3 regions of the Chryseobacterium shigense genome follow, and region 3 is predicted to be linked to each of the others. Evidence: riboswitches for the same ligand, from Rfam matches in the RefSeq annotation. Region 3 holds a riboswitch; each other region holds the start of a gene.
The links. Region 3 has a riboswitch for S-adenosylmethionine ahead of HNP36_RS10310 (TonB-dependent receptor plug domain-containing protein). Riboswitches for the same ligand answer to the same signal wherever they lie in the genome.
Positions count from the first base shown of each region.

Region 1: it holds a riboswitch for S-adenosylmethionine, as region 3 does, so the genes downstream of both, HNP36_RS13670 (SusC/RagA family TonB-linked outer membrane protein) here and HNP36_RS10310 (TonB-dependent receptor plug domain-containing protein) in region 3, are expected to answer to the same signal.
Region 2: it holds a riboswitch for S-adenosylmethionine, as region 3 does, so the genes downstream of both, HNP36_RS14310 (alpha/beta fold hydrolase) here and HNP36_RS10310 (TonB-dependent receptor plug domain-containing protein) in region 3, are expected to answer to the same signal.

Region 1 covers NZ_JACHLC010000003.1:201,989-208,060, forward strand. The annotation lists gene HNP36_RS13645 (helix-turn-helix domain-containing protein) at 1-172, opposite strand, end outside; gene HNP36_RS13650 (hypothetical protein) at 603-1,850, shown strand; gene HNP36_RS13655 (transposase) at 2,109-2,546, shown strand; gene HNP36_RS13660 (hypothetical protein) at 2,543-2,767, shown strand; gene HNP36_RS13665 (helix-turn-helix domain-containing protein) at 2,742-3,083, shown strand; SAM riboswitch class I at 3,344-3,441, shown strand; gene HNP36_RS13670 (SusC/RagA family TonB-linked outer membrane protein) at 3,526-6,072, shown strand, end outside.
Region 2 covers NZ_JACHLC010000003.1:323,324-329,395, forward strand. The annotation lists gene HNP36_RS14300 (OsmC family protein) at 1-40, shown strand, start outside; gene HNP36_RS14305 (MGH1-like glycoside hydrolase domain-containing protein) at 95-2,710, opposite strand; SAM riboswitch class I at 2,897-3,003, shown strand; gene HNP36_RS14310 (alpha/beta fold hydrolase) at 3,062-4,000, shown strand; gene HNP36_RS14315 (ACT domain-containing protein) at 4,002-5,540, shown strand; gene HNP36_RS14320 (O-succinylhomoserine sulfhydrylase) at 5,629-6,072, shown strand, end outside.
Region 3 covers NZ_JACHLC010000002.1:100,592-106,663, reverse strand. The annotation lists gene HNP36_RS10315 (outer membrane beta-barrel family protein) at 1-614, opposite strand, end outside; SAM-I-IV-variant riboswitch at 738-836, shown strand; gene HNP36_RS10310 (TonB-dependent receptor plug domain-containing protein) at 1,128-3,872, shown strand; gene HNP36_RS10305 (aconitate hydratase) at 3,933-6,072, opposite strand, start outside.

The DNA.
Region 1 (6,072 bases), on a different contig from region 3:
AACTGTAACCAATAAAAACGAATCCGCCCAACAGATACCACGACATTATTTTATCATAGATGTAGAACGTGAAAATAACGGTATAAATTCCCAGGATAAAAAGCATCAGAATTACATACCTGTCTATCAGTTCATGTTTTAGCTTTTCTATGTCTTCATTTTTTTTGCTCATCTGATGTCTGGAAGGGATTTATTTTCAGTCTAAATCAATGAAATCTCAGAAATGACTTTGTTAAACGCTTGAATTTCAATAATATGAATGAGTTTAAGTCATTTTCAGAATTATCATTTGCCTTGCTGTTTTTTTGATTTATAGATTAAAATAATTTTGCGGAACAGTTTCGATAAACAAACACACGTATATATATCGTGTTGCAAAATTATTAAAAATAAAATATAAATGAAAGGTTCGCTGTAAATCGCGGTATTCTTAAAGCTTTTTAAATATAGTAAAGAATGTTGAAAATTAATTCTTTGGTTATTGCAGAACAGAAGAAATTATAGAAGATATGCAACGATATTTATTTTTTTAAAAAATTCTAAAAACACATATGAATGATAATTCTGAAAAGAATTCCTTTTTTAACTTAAAAACAACTATTATGAAAAAAATTATTTTGCTTGTTACAAGTATCTCTTATGCATTAATTTATTCACAAGTAGGTATTAACACGGCTAATCCGCGCGGAACTCTCCATGTGGATGGCCAAAAGGATAATCCCGCATCAGGTGATCCTGGTGCTGTACAGGGAGCGAATGACTTTATTGTGACCTCTTCCGGCAGTGTGGGGATTGGAACTGCAGTGCCTAATGCATCTGCGATCCTGGATGTAAATGTAGACGGACTCGCTGTTGGCAGCAAAAAAGGGCTTTTAGGTCCGAAAGTAGCATTAACCTCCCAAACCGATCAGGCTACCATTCCTTCACCTGTAGCAGGACTTCTTGTGTACAATTTAGGAACCGGAGGACTTGGTTATGTAGGGTATGTATTTTGGAACGGTACGGAATGGAGAACATTCAACAACGGCTCTCTTGCCCCTGGAACTTTAGGCTCTATTACCTGTAACGGAGTTACACTGTCTCCCGGAATTTATACTGCCGGTACTCCTTATACAGGAACTATGACTGTTCCGTATACAGGCGGAAACGGAGGTGTTTATGCAGCACAGACTGTGGGACCTGTAAACGGACTCACTGCAACGCTTGCTGCCGGAAACTTTAATGTAGGATCAGGAATTCTAAGCTATACAGTATCCGGAATGCCTACTGCTTCCAGCCCTACACTTACCACTTTCCCGCTAAATATCGGAGGACAAACCTGTAGTGCAACAGTAGGAGCGGGTTCTGTAATTGCCCCTGGAGAATTGGTATATTATCATTCTTCAATCCCGCGTCAGACTTCATCATTTCTTTTAAGTCAGTTTCTTAATGATCTTCCTATAGTTAACAATACCTTCAGAGTTGATGCATATATCACTTCTCCTAATGCATTTGACTCCAGTAGTGCGAATACCAATTTTGATCCCCGTCTTTATAATATTACCGCGGCTAACGCAAAAGTGTGGGTGTCTGAAGTATCTACGCATACGGGAGATTCACGTGGGGCTAATTTATTAATCTTCCCTAATAATTATGCCCAGTTTGATGATGGAGTGTATCTTACATATGGAAGAAATGAGACCGTTACTTTTGACATTACAACGGCGGATAATAAATGGTATAGAGTTTATTACGCGTTGCGTATAGATAATAAATCTTTTGCAAGTGCAGGTAATGCCAATACTACTTCAGACTCTACTACTGCGGACAATACACTGGAAGTTTTTGTTTCCATTCAGAGGTTGTATTAAAAAGGATTTCAAGTAGGTTAAATTATTGATTGTCAGTTTTTAATCATAAATGTTGATTGGATTTAAGGATCGGCTTTAAAGCTGGTCCTTTTTCAAAAAAGAAATTGGGCAATAGATATTTAGGTTTTGGGAGAAAACAATAGATACAGGAAACCCCCATTAGACTAAAGTGTATGATAAAATTCAAAATAAAAGACTTGGAAGAGCAGGCAAATACAGGCTATACTTTACAATAGTTTCACTTAACAAACTTTTTCCATGAGATTTGATTTTAAAAACATTCACATCGGTGAATGTATAAAGACAAGAGCAGAAGAACTGGAAATTTCTGTATCCCGGATCTGTAAATTTCACAAAATTACAGAAGAAGAAATGTATGAAATGTTTGATACGAAAAGTCTGGATACGGAAACTCTTCTTAGATGGTGCAAGCTTCTGGAATATGATTTTTTCCGAATCTATGCCCAGCATCTTATTTTATTTGCTCCCGGAAACGGCTCATCGTTTAATCTTCCGGAAAATGGCAAACCCTCACTTCCGGAATTTAGGAAAAATGTTTACACTAGGCAGGTTGTGGATTTTATTCTGGAATTAATAAAGACAGGAGAAAAAACAAAACTTCAGATATTGGAAGAGTATAGGATTCCCAAAACTACACTTTATAAATGGATCAGTAAATACGATGAGACACAATGAAATTGATGCACCAGTATAATTACCTGCTGTATCAGAATAAAGAAGAAATTATGAAATTGCTTGGACAAGAATTTAATTTCTATCCTTCTGATAACTGGACATATACGCTGGAAACAGGAACATTCGGAAAGAAAACAATCCTGTTTTTATTCTTTGAAAATGATAAAGTCTCCAAAATTGAAATAAAAAAAATATATGGAAAGATCAGCACCGGATTATAAGAAAATATACACGGACATTATTTTTAGAAAATGCCCTGAGAAATACGGGCTTTGTGATTTTATTTTGCAGAAAGAAACTCTGTCCGTTTTAGACGTTATTAAATTAAATCAGCTGATTTTTGATGTTGAAGACCAGCAGATAGCTCAGTTTAACCAAAAACAAAGATCGTATGATGAAGCTTCGATTTTGGAAATCCTGGAATTTCAGGAGAGAAACGGGTATAATAATACAGAATTAGCGGATGAATTTAAATTAAGCAGAAACTCTGTAGCAAAATGGAAAAAAATATTCAAGAGCAAAGCCCAAACTAACTGAACTGCTATATGCAAATTTAAAAGGCTATTATAAGAAAGGAATGACATCGGAAGATGTCATTTTTTTTGCTTCTCAGTTTTTCATTTAATTATTAATAATGATAAATCTCATATTTATGGATTTCGCAATCTGTTAACTCCTTGCTGTGGCGGTGTTTTAGTTGAGAATTAAGTTAATTTTTGATAATGTATAATAAAAAATTTTAAAGTCTACTTGTTTTGTAGACTAATTGTTTTTAGATTTGCAGACATATTTCGATCGGCTTATAAAGAAAGATGGAGGGAACTGACCCTGTGAAATCTTAACAACCTGCCCCTGCGCAAGGTGTTACATTCAGCCTTTAAAGGAAAAATAAGCATTTGGTTTATCGTATTTTTCGATGCCCTTTGCTGACTTTTCTGCAAAGGGTTAGTTTTTTAATATATGATAAATAAAATTGATTATGATTAGTAAGAGTTTAATTGATTCCAAGGCTTGGATTCCTTCTGCCGCTGTATTTTTCTTAGGAATTATCAGTGCAAATGCCCAGGAAATAAAGCCGAAAAAAGATACAGTCAAAGAAAAGGAAATTGATGAGGTGGTAGTCATTGCTTACGGTAAAGCCAAAAGAACAAGCTATACAGGTTCCGTAGCCACTATTTCCAGCGAAAAAATCAACAACAGGCCCGTTACCAATATTACAAAAGCTCTCGAAGGGCAGGTTCCGGGAATTCAGGCGGTAAGTGCTTCAGGACAGCCTGGAGCAACGGCTTCAGTAAGAATAAGAGGAATTGGTTCCATTAGTGCTTCCAGTGACCCTCTGTATGTAGTGGATGGAATTCCTTTTGATGGGAATATCAATTCCATCAGTCCGAATGATATAGAATCCATAAGTGTTTTAAAAGACGCCACAGCAAGTTCATTATATGGTTCAAGAGGAGCTAACGGGATCATCATCATTACCACAAAATCCGGTAAAAAAGGAGAATCCAGGGTCAATTTCAATATCAGTCAGGGATTTTCTACCAGAGCCGTAAAAGATTATAAGCAGGTAAGTACCGATGAGTATTTCCAATTGTATTGGGAAGCATTGAGAAACGGTTACAAATCCGGGCAAATATCTTCCCAGCAGGCCGCACAGATGGCAAGCGACAACCTTGTGAATGCTCTGGGAATAAACCCTTACGGAGCCGGTTTCCCCAAACCTGTAGGAACAGACGGAAAACTTCTTCCGGGAGCAAAAGCTTTATGGAATGACGACTGGAGAGATATTCTTCAAAGGACGGCCTCCAGAAGCCAGGTAGATTTTGACATCAGCGGAGGCAGCGAAAAAAGCAATTATTTCTTCTCCTTAGGATACCTTGATGATAAAGGAATTGCCATAGAATCTGGATTTCAAAAGTTTTCCACCAGGCTAAAAATTAATTCTGAAGTTAAAAAATGGCTGAACGCCGGAGCCAATTTAAGTTACACCAACAGTATTCAGCAGGCACCGCCATCTTCAGATTCCAGAACAGACAATATCATCAATGCAGCCAGGGTAATACCTTCTTTCTACCCATATTATGAAAGAAATGCTGACGGAAGTTATGTGCTGGATTCAGAAGGAAACAGGATCTATGATTTCGGGAAATACAGACCCACAAGTGCATTGCAGAACCAAAATGCAGCTGCAACACTGCCTTTGGATAAAAACGAAAACAAAGAAGACAATTTTTCAGGAAAAGGATTTTTAGAATTTATCTTTCTTCCCGAACTGAGATTTAAAACCAGTTTTTCAGTTGATCTTGTAAATTACAACGGACATTACTATTCCAATCCGCTGATCGGGGAAGGAAGCGAAACAGGAGGTTCCGTAACGAAATCGAACAGCAGAACCCTTTCCTATACAACCAGTAATATTCTGACTTTTGACAAGAAGTTCGGAAAGCATCACCTAAGTGTTTTGGGAGGCCAGGAATTTTACAAATATGATTACCAGACGATATCCGGTTCCAGAAGCCAGTTTTCCCTTCCTTATTACTACGAGCCTGATGCTGCGGCGCTGCTGGGAAGCTTCAGTGGAAACAGAGATCAGTTTTCCTTATTAAGTTTCCTGGGAAGAGCAGAATATGATTTTAATAATACTTACTTTTTGTCAGTTTCCGGAAGAGCAGATGGTTCTTCAAGATTCTTTGCAGATAACAGATGGGGGAAATTCTGGTCAGTGGGAGCTTCATGGAAAGTCTCAAATGAAGATTTTATCAAAAACCTGAATGTTTTCAATCAACTGACATTGCGTGCAAGTTACGGTGGTCAGGGGAATGATAAATTAAGGAGACCCAACGGATCTTCTCTTTACTATGCTTACCAGGAATTGTACAGGTTTTATAATAACCTTGGCGAGCCGGGAACAGTTCTGGAAAAAGTGCAGACCAATGATGTGAAGTGGGAAACCAACCTTAATTTAAATGTAGGTCTTGAGTTTGCAATTCTGAATAACAGGGTAAAAGGTAACGTAGAATATTTCAAACGAAAGAGTCAGGATCTTCTGTTTAATATGCCGGTTGCCCCATCTCTGGGAATCAGTGATTTTCCTTTCAATATCGGGACAATACAGAATACCGGTTTTGAATTCTCATTATTCACAACACCAATCAAGAACGACGATTTCCAGTGGAATGTAGATGTGAACCTGAGTACTTTGACCAATAAAATTACAAAATTGCCTAAAGGATCTGTAATAACAGGAACAAAACGCCTTGAAGTAGGTGGTTCCATCTATGATTTCTTTATTCCTGAATGGATAGGCGTTGATCCTTCCAACGGAAAACCTTTATGGAGATACATTTACCAGGATACCAATGGAAATACGGTAGACGGAACCACTTCAGAGTATGCAAAAGCTACAAAAACAGTACAGGGATCTGCGCTGCCTAAAGTAACGGGAGGAGTTACCACAACTATTGCGTATAAAAACTTTGATTTTTCAGGATTGCTGACTTTCAGCATCGGAGGAAAGATCCTTGAT
Region 2 (6,072 bases), on a different contig from region 3:
AATCGGGTACGAAGTTCTGGTTAACGGAGAGAAAGTTTAAATCTTTTTTTAATTGATATGAAGAGTCCGGCCCAAATAGGCCGGACTCTTCATTTTATACAGTTAATCTCGGTTTCATAAGCTTGGCAACTGTTGCCGTCCATCCTGTCTGATGGGAAGCTCCTACGCCACGACCATTATCTCCGTGGAAATATTCAAAGAAAGTAATATAATCTTTAAAATGCTCATCATAATTGAATTTGGCATTGCCTCCGTTAAAAGGTCTTTGTCCATCTTCATCCTTTAAAAATAACGAACACAGTCTTCTGCTGATATTCTGCGCCACTTCATCAAGGTTCTTTTTCTCGCCGCTTCCGGTGGGGAATTCCACTTTTAAACTGTTGCCATAATAAAAATGAAAACGCTGTAAGCTTTCCACAATAAGGAAATTGATCGGGAACCAGATAGGTCCTCTCCAGTTGCTGTTGCCCCCGAACATACGGCTGTCACTTTCTGCAGGAGTATAATACACCACATTTTCAGTACCATGAACGGAGAATACGAAAGGATTTTCCTCATACACTTTAGACATTGCCCGGATTCCGTAAGAACTTAAAAATTCTTTTTCATCAAGCATTCTGTTTAAAACCTTTGTCAGTCTGTTCTTACGAAGGATACTCATCAGGTGTTTTCTGCCCTGTCCTTCCTCATCCCAGTGAGAAACCAGTTTTGTAAGTTCAGGCTTGTTTTTCAATACCCATTCCATTCTTGCCTGGAAATTGGGCATCTTTTCCAATAACTGATGGTCTACAATTTCTACAGCAAACATCGGGATCAGTCCTACGATACTTCTTAATTTCAAGGAAACACTTTCTCCGTTACCAAGCTGCAATACATCATAGAAAAAGCCGTCTTCCTCATTCCATAAACCTTCTTTGCCATCACCCAGGTTTTCCATCGCTTCCGCGATATAGAGGTAATGTTCGAAAAATTTAATGGCCATATCTTCGTATACCTGATAATACTGAGCAAGTTCCATAGCGATTCGCATCATATTAAGAGCGTACATTGCCATCCAGCTTGTTCCGTCAGCCTGCTCAAGATGCTGGCCGTCTTTCAGTTCCATATTGCGGTCAAAAGCCCCGATATTATCCAGACCAAGGAAACCCCCGCCAAAAATATTCTTGCCGTTTTTATCCTTCCTGTTTACCCACCATGTAAAATTCAGGAGGAGTTTCTGGAAGACTTTTTCAAGGAATAAAAGATCAGGCTTGCCGTTCTGTTTTTCATCAATTTTGAAAACACGGAAGCAGGACCACGCATGTACCGGTGGATTTACATCGCTCAGGTTCCATTCATAAGCAGGAAGCTGGCCATTCGGATGCATGTACCATTCCTTTGTTAAAAGCAGAAGCTGTCCTTTTGCAAATTCACCGTCAATAATGGAAAAAGGCACACAGTGAAATGCCAGATCCCATGTTGCATACCACGGATATTCCCATTTATCAGGCATAGAGATAATATCCTTATTGTGGAGATGGTTCCATTCTGTATTTCTTACATATTCATTGAAATTTCTCGGAGCTTCATGGTTGGGATCGCCTTTCAGCCATTTGCCCACATTATAATGATAGAACTGTTTATTCCACAGAAGCCCTGCGAATGCCTGCCGTTGCACATTTCTTTCATCCTCATTTGTGGTTTCGCTTTGGATCTCATTATAGAATTCATCTGTTTCTGCAGATCTTGCACTGAAAATTTCGTTGAACTTATCAAAAGGCTCATCCATCTCATCCGGGCACAGCCTGAAATCAAACGTTTTGGATTGTCCGGCTTCAATTATTTCGTCAATGATGAAAGCTGCTTTGGTTCCTCTTTTTTCCGGATTTACCGTATTGCTTTCATAAATAATATGATCGTTGATTCCGTCCTTAAAATAAGTATTTCCGGGATAAGGGGCTCCATATAATTTGGGAGTATTGGTCTCATTTTCGCAGAAAGCACTTTTTGCAGCAAGATTCCTTGAGTAGAATTTCTTAATCGAAATGCTGTCATGCTTAATGTCAATGCATCCATCGTATGAAGCATTCATTTCACCTTTATATGTGTTGTATCCCCATTTCCAGTTATTTCTGAACCATGCAGCCGGAGTGATAACGATAGGGGCATCCTGACGGCTTCTGTTATGAACAGTTACCCTTGCAAGAATATCGTTGTGATCAGCCTTACAGTATTCAATGAAAATATCGAAGTATTCATCATTGTCAAAAATTCCCGTATCAAACAGTTCATATTCAGGCTCCTTTTTGCTCCGTCTGCCATTTTCGGTAACAAGATCGTCATAAGGAAATGCATTGATAGGGTATTTATACACCATTTTCATATAACTATGGGTAGGTGTATTATCTAAATAGTAAAAAATCTCTTTGATATCCTCCCCGTGGTTACCCTGCGGATTGCTCAGTCCAAAAAAACGTTCTTTTACAATTTTATCTTTTTTATTCCAAAAGGAGAAGGCAAAACAGAGAATCTGCTTCACATCGGAAATTCCTGCGATTCCTTCTTCGCCCCATCGGTAGGTATAACTTTCTGCATTATTATGGTTGGCGTAATGCCAGGCATTTCCGTTCGGGCTGTAGTCTTCACGCACATTTCCCCATTGCCGGTTACTTACGTATGGTCCCCAGTTTTTCCATTTGGGATCTAGTAATCTTTCTTTTTCAACAGTCATATTTCATCACTTTTTCAGTACGAAGGTAGTTTTTTTGAAAAATAATTCCAATTCCTTTCATCTGAATAATTATTAATATATCCTTGAAATACTTATCAATAAAGCTTTTTTAAATATTAAAAATAATTTTTTTAAATATTAAAAGAAAAAACATATCTTTGCAGTGCGTTCATTCAAATATTGAAAATGTTATCAAGAAAGGTTGAGGGATTAGACCCTATGAAACCTTAGCAACCCTTTGTGCAAGCAGAGAAGGTGCTACGTTCTACCAATTTATATTGGACAGATAACTCACTGAAGTTCTTTTCAGCCATTTCCTGTGGCATTTTCAATTGTATTAAAATAATAGAATTGAAAACAGAACTAAACTATATTAATCTTTCGTATCAAACCGGTTCCCAAAAGGAATACAATATCCCGCTGACCTATCAGATCTTCGGGAAAGACCTGTTTTCAGCACCCGTTATACTGGTAAATCATGCTTTAACCGGGAACTCAAACGTTTCTGGAGAAAAAGGCTGGTGGAAAAAACTTATCGGGGAAAATCAGGTAATTGATACCAATATATATACAGTTCTGTGTTTCAATATTCCCGGAAACGGATATGATGATTTTTTAATTGATGAATACGAAGATTTCACCTCTTCAGATATTGCACAAATATTCCTGAAAGGTCTTGAAGCTTTACATATCAAAAATTTATACGCCATTATCGGAGGTTCCCTCGGAGGAGGAATTGCCTGGGAGATGCTTGCAAAACAGCCGCAACTCTCGGAGATATTTATTCCTATTGCCTGTGACCTTAAAACTCATGACTGGCTTCATGCACAGTGTCTTGTTCAGAAATTTCTGCTTAATGGAAACGATGAGCCTCTGCAGAAAGCAAGAATCCATGCTATGTTGTGTTACAGGACCCCTCAATCTTTAAATGACAGATTTCAAAACAGATACGATCAGAAGAATCAGAGGCTTGAGTCTGAAGACTGGTTGGTTTATCATGGAAATTCATTAAACGAAAGATTTAGTTTAAAATCTTACAAGCTGATGAATCATTTGCTCATGAATATCAATACCGAAGAAGAAAAACTGGAAAAAATCAGTTCCCGAATTCACCTTATCGCAGTAGATACAGATTTGTTTTTCCCTGCTTCAGAAATGCGAATGTGCTTTGAACAGCTGAAAGAGAAAAACAAAGAGGTTTTCTATCATGAAATACAGTCAATTCACGGGCATGATGCCTTCCTAATGGAATACGAACAATTAAATACTATCATAAAAAATATTTTGTAGAATGAGAAATGCTAACGAAATAAAGTTTTTAAAAAACAGATCAATCATTAAGTTTGAAGGAGAGGATTTCCTGGGTGAAATCGGGATCGACGGAAGAATTTTTAAAGCGCTTACTTTGGCACGCATCAGTGTTGGAGTAATCTCTCAACAGGCCATTGAAAACGGAATATCCATTCTGGTCAATGAGGCAGATGCAGAAAAAGCAGTTACCTGTCTGATCGATGAGTTTGAGGCAGAAAGAAAATCAGGAAAAGTTTCACAGATATACAGTATTAATAACGTTTCCGTACTCGGTTTTGTAGCGGAAGATTTTAATAAAGTTCTTGCAGAGCTTGCAAGGAATAATGTTTTTCCGCTTCTTCTGAACCAGGTTGCAGCCGAAAAGAGAGTTAATATTGTGGTTACCTCTTCTCAGGACGAGAAAACGAAAAATATCATTGAATCCGAAATTTTCAAAAAGCCTAAAACCGTTCACCTGGCAATCATAGGACATGGAAACGTTGGAAAGACTTTAATAGACCAGGTTTTACAGTCCTCTGAAGAAATCAAAAGACGTAAAAAAATAGATCTTAAGGTAGTTGCAGTGGCCAACTCAAGAAAGATTGCATTCAACAAAAAAGGATTTAATGAAAACTGGAACGATGAGGTTTTAACAGCAGAACACTCATCAAATGTTGAAGAACTGATCAGTTTTTCAAAAGAAAACCAACTGGAAAACCTTATTGTAGTGGACAATACGGCAAGCAAAGATTTTGTAAAGAATTATCATGCGCTGGCCGAAAACGGCTTTGATCTGGTTTCCTCCAATAAAATATTCAATACCCTTCCTATCGAAGAATACCGTAAACTAAGATATACGTTGAGCAAAAACAACAGACGCTATTTATATGAAACTAATGTAGGAGCAGGGCTTCCATTGATTGATACGATAAAATTATTACATCTTTCAGGAGAAAATATCACGAGAATAAAAGGCGTGTTTTCCGGATCGTTGAGCTATATCTTCAATAATTTCTCTGTGAGAAATGATAAGTTCTCAACCATCATCGGAGAGGCAATGGAAAAGGGATACACGGAACCCGATCCGCGTGAAGACCTTTCAGGAAATGATGTCGCAAGAAAACTTCTGATCCTTGCCAGAGAGCTGGATCTGATCAATGAGTTCCAGGATATCAATATTCAGAATTTAATTCCTGAAAACCTGCTTTCCATTGATAAAAATGAGTTTGTTTCAAGGCTTGAGGAGTTGGATGATGAATATCAGAGAATTAAAGAAGAGCAGCAATCGGGGCACGTGCTTCGTTATGTAGGTGATCTTCACGGTGACCTTCAGAAAGATAAAGGACAACTGGATGTGAAATTGGTTTCCGTACCCGGAAGTTCAGCTTTAGGTCAGTTAAAAGGTTCAGATTCTATCTTTGAGATCTACACGGAAAGCTATGGTGAAAATCCTATTGTAATTATGGGAGCCGGGGCCGGAGCCAAAGTAACGGCGAGAGGAGTTTTCGGGGATATTTTAAGAGTAAGTGAAACTAAATAACTAATATAACAATTTAACAATGTGCCAGTTTACCAATAATCTTATTGTTACATTGATAGACTGATACATTGTTACATTTTAAAACTATATGGAAAATTTTGAAACATCAGCGATAAGAACACAGACTGAACGAACACAGTTTGACGAACATTCAACGGCATTATACCTTACATCCAGCTTTATTTTTCAGGATGCTGAAGATATGAGAGCCAGTTTTGCTGAAGAAAAATCTAAAAACCTCTACAGCCGTTTTTCAAACCCGAATGTAACTGAATTCACGGATAAGATTGCAAAAATGGAGGGAGCTGAAGCCGGATATGCATTTGCAACAGGAATGGCGGCTATCTATTCAACATTTGCTGCTTTACTGGAAGCAGGTGATCACATTGTTAGCTGCCAGTCTGTATTTGGGTCTACCCATACTTTATTTACAAAGTATTTCCCGAAATGGAACATTGAAACTACTTATTTCAAAGCAGAAGATGCTGAAAATGTAGAGCGGTATATTAAACCCAATACTAAGATTTTATAT
Region 3 (6,072 bases):
TGATCACCATTTAACATACTTTCACGGTAGTTCTGGCCTACGTTCAGCTGCCATCCGAATAATTTATTTCTTGCATTCAGATTTAAGGAATTAGTGGCTCTGCTTCTGAATTTATCGTAATTCGTAAATGAGTAATTGCCCGAATAAGTTGCGGTTAAATATTTATTGGCATTTTTATTCGTAATGATATTCATGATGGCGCCTCCTGAAGTAGCGGGGAATTCTGCGCCGGGCTGTGTGATCACTTCTATTCTGTCCACCGAGTTGGCAGGCATCCCTTCCAGGAAGGAATTTAATTCATTTGATGTAATATTTAAAGGTCTTCCGTTCAAATAAACGTCCAGCACTTTTCCCTGATACATCATTCCGGCAATATCAGTGGAGATCAGCCCCGGAAGCTTTTTTATACCTTCCAGAACATTACCGTTATTAAGCTGTGGCTGTTCGGAAAAATCAAAGATCGTACGATCTGCTTTCTGTTCAACGGCTTTTTTAGTTTTGGTAATGACAACACCTTCAATCTGTTTCTCCTTTTCCGTATTGGTACTGGTCTTTTCCTGTGAATAGGCAAAAAATGACCCCAGCAAGGATAGCGTCAATATAGTTTTTTTCATAATGTTTTTTTACTACTATTTCTGTTAGACGTAAAAAAAGGGAAATTGTTACGGTAGAATTTGCGAAAAGTTAAATTTTTTAGCAATTATTTTTTTATTTCCGAAATATTTATATCTTTGCCCTGTAATTATCAAGAATCTCATAGATGGGATAGCAACCTGCAAAAACAAGCAAGGTGCTGAAATAGATAAGCCGGTATGCCCGGAAAAAATGTTTATTCTCTATTTTTCCTCCCATCTTGAAATTTTTGTTTTAAAAAAATAAAATCAATGTTTAAAGACAAGGGAAATCACATTACCAATTTAAATTTTAGTTTCTCAGATCGTGAAGTGTCATTTTACTATTCTGACCTGTTTTCATGCCATTTCCATATGCGCATGTGTTGTTGTTTCTAGACATCTTTAAAAAATAATACCAACCATTCCGGCTTTTGACCGTAACCTTAAACATAAGGTTACAGGAAAATTATTGCCTGAAATCATACAATTAGTAATAAAAAAATAGAAAAAAACATGCATACTTTCAACAAAAAAATAATCATAGCATCAGCAACTTTTATTTCAGCATTTTACTTCGGGCAGACGGATTCTGCATCATCCAAAAAAATTGATGACGTAGTGATTCTGGGATCAAGAGGATCGGGGAGATCGCTTACGGAAACACCTGTTCCGGTAGATATTATCAATATTTCAAAGATTTTGAGACAAAGTCCTGTTAATAATATAAGCCAGGCCCTTAACTATGTAGTGCCTTCATTTTCCTCTACCTCACATACCGTTAATGACGGAACCGATTTTGTAGATCCTGCTCTTCTCAGGGGACTTGGTCCGGATCAGGTTTTGGTTTTGCTTAACGGAAAAAGAAGATACCAGTCGTCCCTGATCAATGTTACCCTGACTCCGGGAAGAGGTTCAGTAGGAACAGATCTTAATGCTATCCCTGCTTTTGCCTTAGATAAAATAGAAGTGCTGCGAGACGGAGCTTCTGCCCAGTATGGTTCCGATGCTATTGCCGGGGTCGTGAATTTAGGCCTTAAAAGAAGACTGGGGCTTTCAGGACAGGTGTTTTTAGGAGGATATGCTTCACCGGCAGCCAATAATTTTTCCGGTGGAGTAGATGGACAGACCATTTCTGCAGATCTGAATTACGGAGCAAAAATCGGTGATAAAGGGTTCGTCAATGTAACGGGATCAGTGCAGTATCGTGACCCGTATTCAAGGGCTGGCGTACGTCAGGGAGATATTTTTAACGCCTATAATGCCATTAATTACAGGGCACTACAAAATGGAGTGAATATAGACGGATTATATAAGAATATTACCAATACTTCTAATACACAGCAGATCATTAATACAGTGAAGCAATATGCATTGCAGGTTGATTATTTTTCACAGGATTTCAAGACCCAGATAGCAGGAGCGAACAGTATTATAGCACTGCAAGGCTTATTAAAACAGGATTTTACGGATCAGGAGCTTAAGTATAGAGGGTTGGAAAGAAAAGATTTCAGCTTGAGAGCAGGGCAGTCTAAATTGCAGTCGGCACAGCTTTTTTTCAACTCTGAAATCCCGGTGAATGAAGACTGGAAAGTATATTCTTTTGGAGGATATAGCTACCGTTTAGGAAATGCCGGAGGTTTTTACCGCTTGCCGAATACAGAAAGAAATATCAATGCTGTTACCCCGAACGGATATCTTCCGCAAATTGAAGCAACTGTGAATGATTATTCATTAGCCGGAGGAATCAAAGGAAAATGGAACGGCTGGAATGTGGATTTAAGCAATACGTTCGGGAAAAATGCCTTTAATTTTGGGGTAGTGAATACATTTAACGCATCCCTGGGTGATAATTCACCAAGAACTTTTGATGCTGGAGGGTCTGAATTTTTACAAAATACACTGAATCTGGATTTCTCTAAGAAGTATGATGTACTTCACGGTCTGAATGTAGCTTTTGGAGGGGAGTATCGTTATGAAAACTACAAAGTGAATGCAGGAAATGAAAACTCATATGTTTCCTATGATATCTATGGTCGCGTAGTGACAGCCTCTACTCCTGATAATGAAAAACCAACTGATTTTTTTAACAATATAAGACCGGCAGGGTCACAGGTGTTTCCGGGATTCAGTCCTGATAATGCGGTTTCCGGAAGCAGAAACAGTGTTGCGGCCTATGCAGATGTTGAAATTGAGCCAACTGATTGGTGGCTAGTGGAAGGAGCTGTACGTTTTGAAAATTATTCAGACTTCGGCTCTACTTTCAATTATAAACTGGCAACCAATGTAAAACTGGCTAAAAACTTTAACTGGAGAGGAGCTGTTTCCACAGGATTCAGAGCGCCTTCTCTGGCACAGATCTATTACAGTTCTACCTCTACACTGATCCAGAAAGGACAAACAACACAAGTGGGAACTTTCAGGAACAATTCTGAAGCGGCTCAGGCATTGGGAATACCAAAATTAAAACAGGAAACTTCGCAATCCTACAGCACGGGAATTACGTGGAAGATTCCATCTCTAAGTTTAGTGTTTACAGCGGATGCTTATTTAATAAAAATCAAGGACAGAGTAGTGCTTACTGATTTATTCTACCGTCCGGAAGGAAGTTTTGCACCGGGATCTGATCAGGCGGTTCTTCAGGGGGCATTCGACCTTGCAAGGGCCAGCGCTGCGAATTTCTTTGCCAATGCAGTGGATTCTCAGACAAAGGGGTTAGACATTACGATTTCCCAGAATTCAAGACTTTCGGAAGGAATTTCTCTGGAAAACAATCTGGGCCTTAACTTTAACCAGACGAGAAGAATCGGGGATATTCATGCCTCGCCTAAACTGGTAAGCCAGATCAATAATTATTTTTCAGAACCTAACAGAGTATATTTTGAGGAAGCTGTGCCGCGTATAAAAGCTACCCTTGCCAATACGCTGAGACTTGCAGCGCTTACTGTTTCCCTCAGAAATTCCTACTTTGGAAAAGTAACAGATGCTGATGTGCTGGATGCCAACTTTGACGGCGTTACCGAAAGCAGAGAACATTTTGTATTGAATGAACGTTTTGTGACAGATCTTTCCGTCGGTTATGATTTCAGCAAGAATATTTCGGCGACAATAGGAAGTAATAATATATTTAATGTACTGCCTTCCAAAAGTCCGAATATCAGTTCGTTAACGGCTGATAACCAGTTTGTGTATTCAAGGCAGGTTTCCCAGTATGGTATAGGAGGGCGTTTCCTTTTTGCCAGAGTGGAGTTTAAGTTTTAAAATAAAATGAGAAGCGGCTTCCAAAGGAAGCCGCTTCTCTATAATAATTTAATCTAACAATTAATTCTGTTGCTTTTTAATCAGATTAAGAGCAGAACCAGCTTTGAACCAATCAATCTGTTGATCGTTATAAGTATGGTTGGCTATAATAATATCTTTAGTTCCGTCAGCATGAACGAATTCTAAAGTCAGCTGCTTTCCTGGAGCGAATTGGTCAAGATCTAAGAAGTTAACCGTATCATCCTCCCGGATTTTATCATAATCAGCCTCATTAGCGAAAGTGATCCCAAGCATTCCTTGTTTTTTAAGGTTCGTTTCATGGATTCTCGCGAATGATTTCACCAATACCGCTTTTACACCAAGATGTCTTGGTTCCATTGCAGCGTGCTCTCTTGAAGAACCTTCACCATAGTTCTGGTCTCCCACAACAATGGTAGGAACTCCTGCTGCTTTGTAAGCTCTCTGTACAGCCGGAACTTCACCATATTCACCGGTTAATTCATTTTTAACCTTATTGGTTTCCATGTTGTAAGCATTAACAGCTCCAATCAACATGTTGTTTGAAATATTATCTAAGTGACCTCTGTATTTCAGCCATGGTCCTGCCATAGATATGTGGTCGGTTGTACATTTTCCGAAAGCTTTGATCAATACCTTAGCTCCTGTAATGTTTTTACCATCCCATGCAGGAAATTCTTCCAACAGCTGAAGTCTGTCCGAAGTAGGACTTACATTCACAACTACTGAAGAACCGTCTTCAGATGGTGCCTGATATCCGTTGTCATCAACAGCAAATCCTCTGGCTGGTAATTCAGAACCTTTAGGCTCATCCAGTTTTACCTGCTCACCGTTTTCAGCTGTTAAAGTATCTGTAATCGGATTGAAATCCAATCTTCCGGAGATCGCAACAGCAGCTACCATTTCCGGTGAAGCTACAAATGCATGGGTATTCGGGTTACCGTCAGCTCTTTTGGCAAAGTTTCTGTTGAAAGAGTGGATGATGGAGTTTTTCTCTCCTTTTTCAGCGCCTTCTCTGTCCCATTGTCCGATACAAGGTCCGCATGCATTGGTAAAGATTCTTGCATTTTCAAATTTTCTGAAAGAATTCAGGAATCCGTCTCTTTCTGCTGTGAATTTTACCTGTTCGGAACCTGGGTTGATCCCTAAGATTGCTTTTGGCTTCACTCCTTTTGCTACCGCATCTTCTACAATGGAAGCTGCTCTTGATAAATCTTCATACGAAGAGTTGGTACAGGAACCGATAAGAGCCCATTCCACCTCCAGAGGCCATCCGTTAGCTTCGGCCTTAGCTCTGAATTCAGCAACAGGAGTTGCCAGATCCGGAGTGAAAGGTCCGTTTAAGTGTGGAGTAAGCTCTGAAAGGTTGATTTCGATCAGCTGGTCGAAATATTGCTCCGGGTTTGCATATACTTCTGCATCACCTGTTAAGTGTTCGGCAATTTTATCAGCAGCGTCTACTACATCCTGTCTTCCTGTTGCGGCCAAATATCTTCTCATGGAATCATCATATCCGAAAGTAGAAGTTGTAGCCCCGATTTCAGCACCCATGTTACAGATCGTTCCTTTACCTGTTGCTGAAAGAGATTCTGCTCCTTCTCCGAAATATTCCACGATGCATCCTGTTCCTCCTTTTACGGTCAGGATTCCAGCCACTTTCAGGATAACGTCTTTTGCAGAAGTCCATCCGTTCATTTTACCGGTTAACTTTACCCCGATGAGTTTTGGCATTTTAAGCTCCCAGGCCATTCCTGCCATTACGTCTACCGCATCAGCACCACCTACACCGATAGCTACCATTCCTAAACCACCTGCATTTACCGTATGAGAGTCCGTTCCGATCATCATACCGCCGGGGAAAGCATAATTCTCCAGTACAACCTGGTGAATGATACCTGCTCCGGGTTTCCAGAAACCGATTCCGTATTTATCACAAACGGAGCTCAAAAAGTTGAAAACCTCCGAGTTTTTGTTAATACCTTCCTGTAAATCTGCTTCAGCGCCTACTCTCGCCTGAATCAGGTGATCGGCATGGGCAGTTGAAGGAACGGCTACCTTAGCTTTTCCCGCCTGCATAAATTGTAAAAGTGCCATCTGTGCAGTTGCATCCTGCATGGCTACTCTGTCCGGTGCAAAATCTACATAAGAGTTTCCTCTTTCATATGCCTGTGTAGCATTTCCT